DNA from 3 places in the Cupriavidus sp. HY129 genome. Region 2 is predicted to be linked to each of the others. Evidence: predicted binding sites of a transcription regulator. Region 2 holds the regulator's gene; each other region holds the start of a gene.
The links. Region 2 encodes LexA, which represses DNA repair genes until DNA is damaged. Its sites were predicted from a motif close to ACTGTATNNNNATACAGT; they were not measured.
Positions count from the first base shown of each region.

Region 1: a site for LexA is predicted at 1,176-1,193, ahead of K6G35_RS18190 (DUF2471 family protein). Genes of this name have one in related genera too.
Region 3: a site for LexA is predicted at 1,406-1,423, ahead of K6G35_RS07280 (CppA family protein). Genes of this name have one in related genera too.

Region 1 covers NZ_CP083255.1:398,743-402,015, forward strand. The annotation lists gene K6G35_RS18180 (hypothetical protein) at 83-334, shown strand; gene K6G35_RS18185 (GNAT family N-acetyltransferase) at 409-795, shown strand; gene K6G35_RS18190 (DUF2471 family protein) at 866-1,156, opposite strand; gene K6G35_RS18195 (ProQ/FinO family protein) at 1,276-1,848, opposite strand; partial or broken gene K6G35_RS18200 (deoxyribodipyrimidine photo-lyase) at 2,095-2,574, opposite strand; gene K6G35_RS18205 (TetR/AcrR family transcriptional regulator) at 2,669-3,273, opposite strand, start outside.
Region 2 covers NZ_CP083254.1:2,019,515-2,022,787, forward strand. The annotation lists gene K6G35_RS09135 (asparaginase) at 1-757, opposite strand, end outside; gene lexA (transcriptional repressor LexA) at 963-1,619, shown strand; gene K6G35_RS09145 (hypothetical protein) at 1,743-1,916, shown strand; gene K6G35_RS09150 (hypothetical protein) at 2,033-2,305, opposite strand; gene K6G35_RS09155 (bifunctional aspartate transaminase/aspartate 4-decarboxylase) at 2,575-3,273, shown strand, end outside.
Region 3 covers NZ_CP083254.1:1,585,918-1,589,190, reverse strand. The annotation lists gene K6G35_RS07285 (pyruvate carboxylase) at 1-924, opposite strand, end outside; gene K6G35_RS07280 (CppA family protein) at 1,467-1,784, shown strand; gene K6G35_RS07275 (thiamine pyrophosphate-binding protein) at 1,843-3,273, opposite strand, start outside.

The DNA of each region.
Region 1 (3,273 bases), on a different replicon from region 2:
TGGCCTGCGTGCGGCCTCCCACAGAAGTCCGATGGCGGTGCTCGCACAATGGAATATCCCAACCCGCCCAGGGAGTTCCGCCGTGCACGCTGCCACCGTCCGGCGCCAACTCGAGGCGCTGGGCCTCCCCTGTCGTGCCGCGATCGACGAAGCTGGGGTCAATGGCATTGTCGTGCTGACCGACTGGCTGCACGTCACCGTCTTCCCGGACGGCTGGATGCGTCTCGCGCAGCGCCGCGCGGATGGTGTCTTCCGGTTTGCCCCGGCCACCTGCTCGATCGAGGTGCTGGCGTGGCAGATCCGGGTGGCGTTGCGGCAGCCGCCAGCGGCGTAGCCCCTCACCGAAATGTGACTTGCCCATTTTTTGGCAGCGCCCCGCCAACCGCCTCCCACAAGGGACCGCGCCGCTTGTCCGCACCGTTGTCCCCACCGGGCGCCGACGGCGCCGCCAGCATCGCGCACTTCCACGTGGCGCTCCACGCGGGGCGCCTGATCGGCTGCGCTGCGACCGAGCCGCAGCACGCCCCGGACATCCTGCTGCGCGCCGTGGCGGTCACCCCAGACTGGCGCGACTTGGACGTCGCCACCCGTCTGGTCGCCGCCCTGCTGATCCGGGCACGTGGCGCCGACACGCGCGCCGCCTACCTGCTGTCGTCCTCGGCCCCCGCCTACTTCGCACTCTGGGGCTTCTCGCTGTTTCCGGTGGAACAGGTACCCGCCGTGGTGCGTGCCTCATCCACCTTTCAGCGGTGCTCGCGGGAGGGCGCCCTGTGCATGCGCTACGCGCTGCGATAGGCCCCCCCTCCCCCGCACCGTGCCGGCAAGCGGCATCGGTTGAGAATCGACCACGCCGATACGGGGAGTGTCAGTGTAGCCGGGGCCACAAGTCTAGGATGGCCTTGAACGCGACCGGCACGGCCCTGTGGCCGGCCAGCGAGACCACGGACTCATCCTGCGGATACCGCATCAGCCCGCTTGAGCGGAGCATGCCAAGCACCGGAGCGGAGTGACGGCCGCTCGCCGCCAAATCCGCAAAGATCCCGACCTCGATTTGGTGCAGTAGCCGCCAAGTCAGACGGCCGACGGTCCGGTGGCGCTGGATGATAGGCGGCAAGCCTTCGCGGATGGCCGCTTCGGCAGCGAACAAAGCCTGCATGAGATCTCCTCGGCTGAACGCTGTGAATTTATACAGTTCTTGCACGCGCCCCGTCTAACTCCCACCGCGATCATCCATGCGCCCTCAGGCACGCCCGCCAAGCGCGCCGCCGCTTCGCCTCACGGGGTCGTCGTGTTGCACGGCGGCGTTGCCGGTGAGGCCCTCCGCGTCTCGCGGCGCGCCCTTCCCCCCTGTTGGCGCGCCCATTTTGCCTCGGACTCGCTGACTTGGGCCGTGGGGACACCGGCCAGATCCACGCGCGCGACGCCTGCCTGCAGGCTCGCCCAGTAGCGTTGCCCCTGGCACCAGGCGCCGAGCGCCGCGCGCAGTACCGGCTCGGTCAGACCGAGTGCCGGCGCGTGCGCCTGCAGGTCGGCGAGGATGCCAACCTTCAGCGCCACCTTGGGTGCCGGGTGACGCGGAAACGCCAACGGAAAGCGCTTCTGCAGGCGGCCGATGGCCGCGCCCAGCGCTGGATCGGGTGTCGTAGCCCCCCTTGGCGCGACACCCCGAATGGCCTTGGCGTGCCCATCGGCCGATCCGAGCGTCTGCGCGGCGGCCGCAGCATGGCACGCGTCTTCGGCCCGTTCAGTGGATGGCGCCCCGGACGGGCGGGCGGTCGAAGCAATCGGGGAGGCCGCCGCGCGGCTGGCCAGCTGCGCCTTCAGCGCGGCGAGTTGTTCAAAGCCCATCGCTTGATGCTTGGTTAGCTGCGGCGTTAAGACGCGTAACGGAGAAAATCATGGCACGAACCGTAAGTGGTCGTCGTTCCCGGGGTGATCGTACTTTCCCTGCGAAAAATGGCGCTGACAGAGCGCACACCCGCCTGCAGCAAAGCATTTCGGCGCAATGGATCTCGTGCGCTCTGTGTCCTTATAAGCCATTGATAGACATGGATTTTTTAGGGAAAATCGCCAGAAAATGCACCGAAAGTACGATCACCCCGTCACGCACTCCGGCACTGTAAAAAATCTGATTCGTTGTGGCGAGGGCAGCGGCACTTCAGGGAAGTAGTCGCGTCGCGCAGCGCGCCAGTACGCGCTGAATATCTGAAATGGACGAGCCTCTCGGGTCGCCACTGCCCAAGGCTCTCGAAGAAGGTGCCCGTTGAAGGTTGAAACCGAGATTCCACGGGTCTTCAGCCCCTACTTGATCGCAGTGTCAACTTCGCGTTGCATTGCCGAGTATCTGCGATTCCAGCACACCTTGGTCGCACCAATACTTATCGCGAACGCTTCGATCACCTGCTGCTCGGGACCGCGAAGTACGATTAACTCCCCACCCGGCGTTGTGAGCGACTTGTTGATCTCTAGCAGAGACTCGTGTAGCCACCAGCGCGCTGCGGCACCGAGTGGACGAGTGTTCCGAGGCCCCGGGTCATGGACATAGACGCACGCGACAGGGTGGCCCGTGGCGATGGCATGTTCGAGCGCGGGATTGTCGGCAAGACGCTGGTCGTCACGGAACCAGACGACAATCGGCGGAAGGGACAGCGCTGAAGACGCCGGCATGCTAACTTTGGGGTGCGGTCATGCGATAGCCGTCGAAGCAGACTTTGAGCATCGCTTCAACGATTTCGTCCGGCGTCATCTTGCTGTATAGCTGCAAGTATTCAACCGCCGGGTCGCAACTGCGTGCGTAGTAGCTGAAGAGAATCACATCGGTCGGCAGCTCTGGATTCAATTCACCGGTGCGGCGCGCCTCCTCCACCAAGCCCTCAATTTGTTTGTTGAGCTTGAGCACACGTGTCACATAGCGCAGATTGCGCGTGAGCATTGTTCGCACTTGTGCGCTGGTCGACGGCAGGAAAGGTAGCCCGCCGCCCAAGCGCACGCGCAGCGCCCACTCCAGCAGCGCGCGCAACCGGCCCGTGGGGGTCAGGTCCTTCGGCTGCGACTCTAGTTGCTCGAGTGCGCCATCGACCAGGCGGACCATCACCTCCCCTACCAGGTCTTCCTTGGACTTGAAATGCTTGTAGAGGCTGGGCTTGGAGATGCCAACCTCGGCCGCCACGTCATCCATTGTCATCAGTTCGAAGCCCTTAGCCGCGAGCGTGCGCGTGGCAGCATCGAGGATAGCATCCTCGCGAAGCTTGAAAGCCTGGTCCTTGAAGCTGA
Region 2 (3,273 bases):
GCACGGAACCGTTGCCAGCCGCGGCCACGACGAACCCTAGCACGCCTGCGGCCACCATCGCGTCGATAGCTACCCTCCCCGGCTGCGCATAGCTGGCGACGATCTCCACCAACGGCCATACAGCGGGCACCGGCAAGCGCGGCGCCTGACCAGGACCCGGGGTGCGCGAGAAATGGACGTAGGTATCCTGCACAAAGCCAAGCGGACCGGCAACTGGCGAATGGAAAGCATCGACAGCCGACGTATGCGCCTTGACGACATCACGCGCGGCATGAATCTGCTGATTCAGGACCACGAGCACACCCTTGCCAACCGCCGCCGGGCTTGCCGCCACGCGCACCGCATCGAGCAGGTTCAGCGGCCCGTCAGCCGAAAGCGATGTCGATGGGCGCATGGCCGCAGTCATCACGACAGGCAACGGGCAAGCCTGCGTCAGATGCAGGAACATCGCCGTCTCTTCCAGCGTGTCAGTGCCATGTGTGATCACGATTCCGGCGACATCGGCCTGCGCGGACCAATACCCGATTCGCGCGGCAAGCAACCGCCAGAGATCGAACATCATGTCCTTGCTGTCCACCTGCGCCACCTGCTCCGCTTCGACCCGCGCCACATCTGCCAGCGCGGGCACTGCCTGCACAAGTTGCGATACAGGTACTGTCGCAGCCTGATAGTGCGCGCTACTGGCAGGATTAGCGGACGAACCGGCGATGGTGCCGCCAGTCGCGAGCACAACGATACGAGGCAGGAGTACGGACATGGACGGGGTTGACGGAGCTTGAAGGCGGGCCGATTGTAACTGCGCGAACGCTTGGCCGAACCCGTGGCAAACCCGTGGGCCTCACCCCACGGAACTACTCGTGTTGAGCCGGCTGCGCAAAATGTGCTTGCACTTCACCCGATACTGTATAAAATCACAGCATACTGTTTAAACATACAGTGCTTCGGCACAAGACCTGCGACCCATGGCGACCCTGACACCCCGGCAGCAGCAGATTTTCGACCTGATCCGCGACACGATCCGCAACACGGGCTTTCCGCCCACTCGTGCTGAGATCGCCGCCGAATTCGGCTTCTCCTCCCCCAATTCGGCCGAGGAACACCTGCGGGCTCTGGCGCGCAAGGGCGTGATCGAGCTGACGCCGGGCGCATCGCGAGGCATTCGCCTGAAGGTGACGCGTAGCGACTCTGAACGACCCGATCAGTTCTCGTTACCGATGGCGGGTGTGCTGCAACTGACATTGCCATTAGTCGGTCGTGTCGCAGCTGGCAGCCCGATTCTGGCTGCCGAGCATATCGACCGGCAGTATCAAGTCGATGCCTCTGTCTTTGACGAGCGCCCCGACTATCTACTTCGCGTTCGCGGCCTGAGCATGCGCGACGCCGGCATTCTGGATGGCGACCTGCTTGCCGTGAAGAAAGCCAGCGAAGCTGCGAACGGTAAGGTTGTCGTCGCCCGTCTGGGCGATGACGTCACCGTCAAACGCTTGAAGAAACGCGGCGATACGATCGAGTTGATCGCCGAGAACCCCGACTTCCAGAACATCGTCTTGCATGCAGGACGTGATGAGTTCTCCCTGGAGGGTATCGCAGTTGGCCTGATCAGATCTTCAGGCTTCTGACTCTCCGGACCCAGGCAGCTGGCCACCTGCCCCGGTCACCCGCTTTTGCTTTGCCAACGCCGCCCCGTCCTTTACGGACGACGGGTGCGGACTTCTGCTGAACGCAAATTACGAGGTGTTGCCATGCTGCAATCCGAAACCGTCGCATCCCGCCGTCCGGTCAAGCCGGTCCCCTTCCGCCAGATCAAGGGCGTTCGCGTCTACCAGGGCACCCATCGCCGCACCATGGTCGGCAATATGGCCGCCATCTGCCGAATGCTCGAGCTTGCTGAACCCTCCTCGAAAACTCTTGATTGAGGCAGCCCGCTCTCTTCCGCCACCATGCACTGCAGCGCATTGCTGCATGTACGGGCGATGATGGCCCCGGGACCCGACGCTGATCGGGGCCCGACCATCATCAATCTGACTCGACATTAATCGGCCAACGGCGCGCCGAACCAATCGGACGCGAGGTCTGCCTCAAAGGCAGCCAGCCAGGTCGCAGCCCCGCTAGCGCCTCCTTTGTATTTCTGCAACTGACCGCCGACCACGCGTTCGACAGTCACCATATCCGCAGCCCCCTCCCCCGGATTGAGCGCGTACGCAACCGCGAATTTGAAATCCTCGGGGACGAATCCGTGCCTGGCGCAAATGGACTCCAGAGCCTCCCGCACATCGGGAGAGAGTTCGTGAAATCTGAGCGTCATGCTTCTCCTCCGCAGCATCTGCAATTCCTGATCTTTACAGATTATTTGCCCGATTTCGCGACGTCGCGCATTTTCCTGACCATTCGTAGTTCTTTGGGCCAATGAAAATTTCTCGCTCTCCGGCTAGGGTAACAACCGAGAACGTCGATCGTGGCGGAAAGCGCCAACCCAGCATAGTTTTGCCCCATTCGATCCGACGATGACGAGAGGTTGAAGCCTTTCGTCCCTCCCACGCCCCTATACCGCACAGCACCTTCAGGAGATGCACGATGGCCAAGCACGATACGTCAGGGCTCGCCAGCCTGTCGCCTTTCGAACTCAAGGACGAACTCATCAAGTTGGCAGGAAGCGTATCGAATCGCCTGATGCTAAACGCCGGGCGAGGTAATCCGAATTTTCTGGCAACCATCCCGCGACATGGTTTCTGGCAGCTCGGCCAGTTCGCCATGATCGAATCGGAAAGGTCATTTTCGTATTTGCCAGAAGGTGTCGGCGGTTTCCCGCGACGCGCAGGTATCGAGGAGCGGTTCGACCTTTATGCCCGCGTGCACAAGGACGTTCCCGGCGTCAAGTTCCTGACCGGGGCCGTATCGTATGTGCGCGACCAGCTCGGTCTGGATGGCGGTGATTTCCTGTACGAAATGTGCGAAGGGATCCTGGCCTGCAACTATCCGGTTCCCGACCGGATGCTCCGACTGAGCGAGAAGATCGTCAAACAGTACATCCGCAAGGAAATGATTGGCGCGCATCCGTTCCTGGGCGATTTCGACCTGTACGCCGTGGAAGGCGGAACCGCCGCGATGACGTACCTCTTCAATTCGTTGAAGGTCAATCATCTGATCAATCCCGGTGACACGATCGCACTGGGAATGCCGATCTTCACGCCGTATATCGAAATTCCGGAACTGGCCGAATACCACCTGACCGAGGTTTCGATCGATGCCGACCCCGCAAGTGGATGGCAGTAC
Region 3 (3,273 bases), 430 kb from region 2:
CATTTCGGTGACCGTGTGTTCCACCTGGATACGTGGATTGACCTCGATGAAGTAGAACTTGTTCGTGTCCGCATCCATCAGGAATTCCACCGTGCCTGCGTGCGAATAGCCGACCGCGCCCATCAGGCGCAGCGCCGCGTCGCACAGTGACGCGCGACCGGCAGCGTCCATGTATGGCGCAGGCGCGCGTTCGATAACCTTCTGGTTGCGCCGCTGCACCGTGCAGTCACGCTCGTGCAGATGCACGAGATTGCCGTGCGTGTCGCCCAGGATCTGCACCTCGACGTGGCGCGCATTGCGTACCAGCTTCTCCAGGTACACCTCGTCGTTGCCAAACGCGGCCAGCGCCTCGCGACGGGCTGCCGCCAAAGAAGGCTCCAGGTCCTGTTCGCTCTCCAGCACCCGCATGCCACGGCCGCCACCCCCCCAGCTTGCCTTGAGCATCAACGGATAACCAATGCCGGCCGCCAGGCGCTTGCACTCGGCCAGATCGAGCGGCAGCGGATCGGTCGCCGGCATGACGGGCACACCCGCCGCAATGGCCGCATTACGCGCCGCCACCTTGTTGCCGAGCATCCGCATGACTTCAGGCGATGGCCCGATCCAGCGAATGCCGGCGTCGATGACCGCCTGGGCGAAGTCCGGGTTCTCGGACAGAAAACCATACCCCGGGTGAATCGCATCGACCTTGGCCTGCCGCGCGATCCGCAGAACGTCTTCGATATCGAGGTAAGCCGCCAGCGGCTTCTTGCCTTCGCCAACCAGATAGCTCTCATCGGCCTTGAAGCGATGAAGCGCGAGCCGGTCCTCCTTCGAGTAAATGGCGACTGTGCGGATGCTCATCTCGGCGGCGGCCCGCATCACGCGAATCGCGATCTCGGAACGGTTGGCAATCAACAACGACTTGATCGGGGCGAAGTCCATGGGGCATGCAACCTAAGCGAACAGGCCACGCGTGGGGACACGCGATGGCCAGAAGTCAGAAGACGGCGGTGGGCAGGTCCTGCCCACGCCGGAGAAGTCGGAGATCAGCCCGTCGGCACTGCATGGTGAGCGGGATTGACGATCAACTTGCGCGCACATTCACATGTGCGTCTGCGGGGGGTGAAAACGCAAAAAGCGGGCCACAAGGTAACGCTGCGCCTATCTCGTTGATTTGTCAGGGAATATCAATCACAGCGGTTTGATGCGATGGTTTCAGGAATGAAATTCATAAGTTCAATCATGAAACCCGCCATTTCTGAGCGACACCGATTGATCCCCAGCTTCATTGCACCCGATTGCCGGGCCTAATGAGCACCATCAGCCGCTATCTCCCCTATTTGGGACGCAGGGGGCGCGAAGACTGATGCCGGCCACCCCAGGGTCATGATCCCTCCATTGCCTCCCTTGAAATTTCCCGAGTACTGTATATATTTACAGTAACTGTATGGATGAACAGTCCTAGGAATCCTCGGAGGTATCAGATGGAACACCTGATCCGTGTGCAAAACGAATACGACCGACAGGTACTGGTGTGGCTGCGAGGCCGGATTGGCGATGCCGCCCTGATGTCTGCCGCCCGGCGTGTCGCGGCGGATGGGAAGAAGCCCTATCTTTCCACCATCTGCCGGCTGCTCAATATCCGGGCGCCATCGCGCCGGAGCTTCGCCGAGGAAGCGCGCAAGACCCATCGCGCCGTGGGCGAACGCTATCTGGCGCAGATTCGCCAGATCCTGAACCAGCCGGCTGCCCAAATGAAAACGGCCGGACACGAAGTCCGGCCGCAGGCAACGCTCTTCTAGGATCAGTCGGAGCAACCCAACCTTTCCGACCCTTCCGGCCTTTTTGGTCGATCCGATCTCAGGTCGGCATTTCGGTCACCCGCATGGCGGGCGTGATCTGAAGCGGGTCGGTCAGCAGTTCCAGCACGGCCGGCTTGCCGGCATTGCGGGCACGCTCGAAGGCCGCCGCGAAATCCTCGGTTTTCTCCACGCGCTCGGCCCAGGCGCCACAGGCACGCGCCATGCCAACGAAATCCGGGTTGACGATCGTCGTGCCGCTCTGACGGCCCGGGTAGCGGCGCTCCTGGTGCATCCGGATCGTGCCGTACATGCGGTTGTTGACCACCACCACGATCAGGTTGACGCCATGCGCCGCAGCGGTGGCGATCTCCTGCGGGTACATCAGGAAGCAGCCGTCACCGGCCAGACAGACCACGGTCTTCTCCGGATGACGCAGCTTGGCCGCGATCGCCGCCGGCAGGCCATAGCCCATTGCGCCACAGGTCGGCGCCAGTTCGGTACGGGGGCGCTTGTAGGCGTAGAAGCGGTGCAGCCAGACGGCATAGTTGCCTGCGCCGTTGGTCACGACCGAATCCTCGGGCAGCACGCTGCTCAGATGCGAAATCGCGGCGGACATATTCACGCCGCTCAATTCTGAATGCGGCTTCGGCGGTGTGACAAAGGCCTCGTGATCCGCGCGCGCGCCCGCGGTCCACGACTTCCACGGTACCTGCGCCGGCGGCTGCAGCGATGCGAGCATCGCCGCGCCGGGTTCCACCCCGGCATGGATCGGCAGCGCGGCCTGGTAGACGCGGCCCAGTTCGAAGCTGTCGGCATGGATATGCACGAGCTTCTGCTTCGGCCGCGGCACCTCGAGCATCGTGTAGCCATCGGTGGCGATGTCCCCGAGGCGCGTGCCGAATGCGACGATCAGGTCGGCGGTTTCCACGCGCTCGGCAAGCTTCGGGTTGACGCCCAGGCTCAGGTGCCCAACGTAATGCGGATCGCGATTGTCGAGCACGTCCTGGCGGCGGAAGGCGCAGGCCACCGGCAAATCCCATGCGTGCACGAAGGCCGCGAAGTCGCGCACAGTGGCTTCCGTCCAGTTGGCGCCACCGGCGATCACGAGCGGACGCTCCGCCGCGCGCAGGGCCGAGGCCAGCGCCTGGGCATCTTCGGCACGCGGGGCCGCTGCCACCGCGCGATACGGCGCCGCGTCGACGCACTCCACCATGTTGTCGAGCACGTCCTCCGGCAATGCCAGCACCACCGGGCCGGGACGGCCCGACGTAGCTACCTGGAAGGCACGGGCCACCATCTCCGGAATCCGCGCGGGATCGTCGATCTCGGCCGCCCATTTGGCCATCGAGCCGAAGACCGCAGCGTAGTCCACTTCCTGGAACGCTTCCCGCCCCTTGTGCTCGCGCGCGATCTGGCCAACGAACAGGATCATCGGCGTGGAATCCTGCGCGGCGATATGCACGCCGCAGCTTGCGTGCGTGGCGCCCGG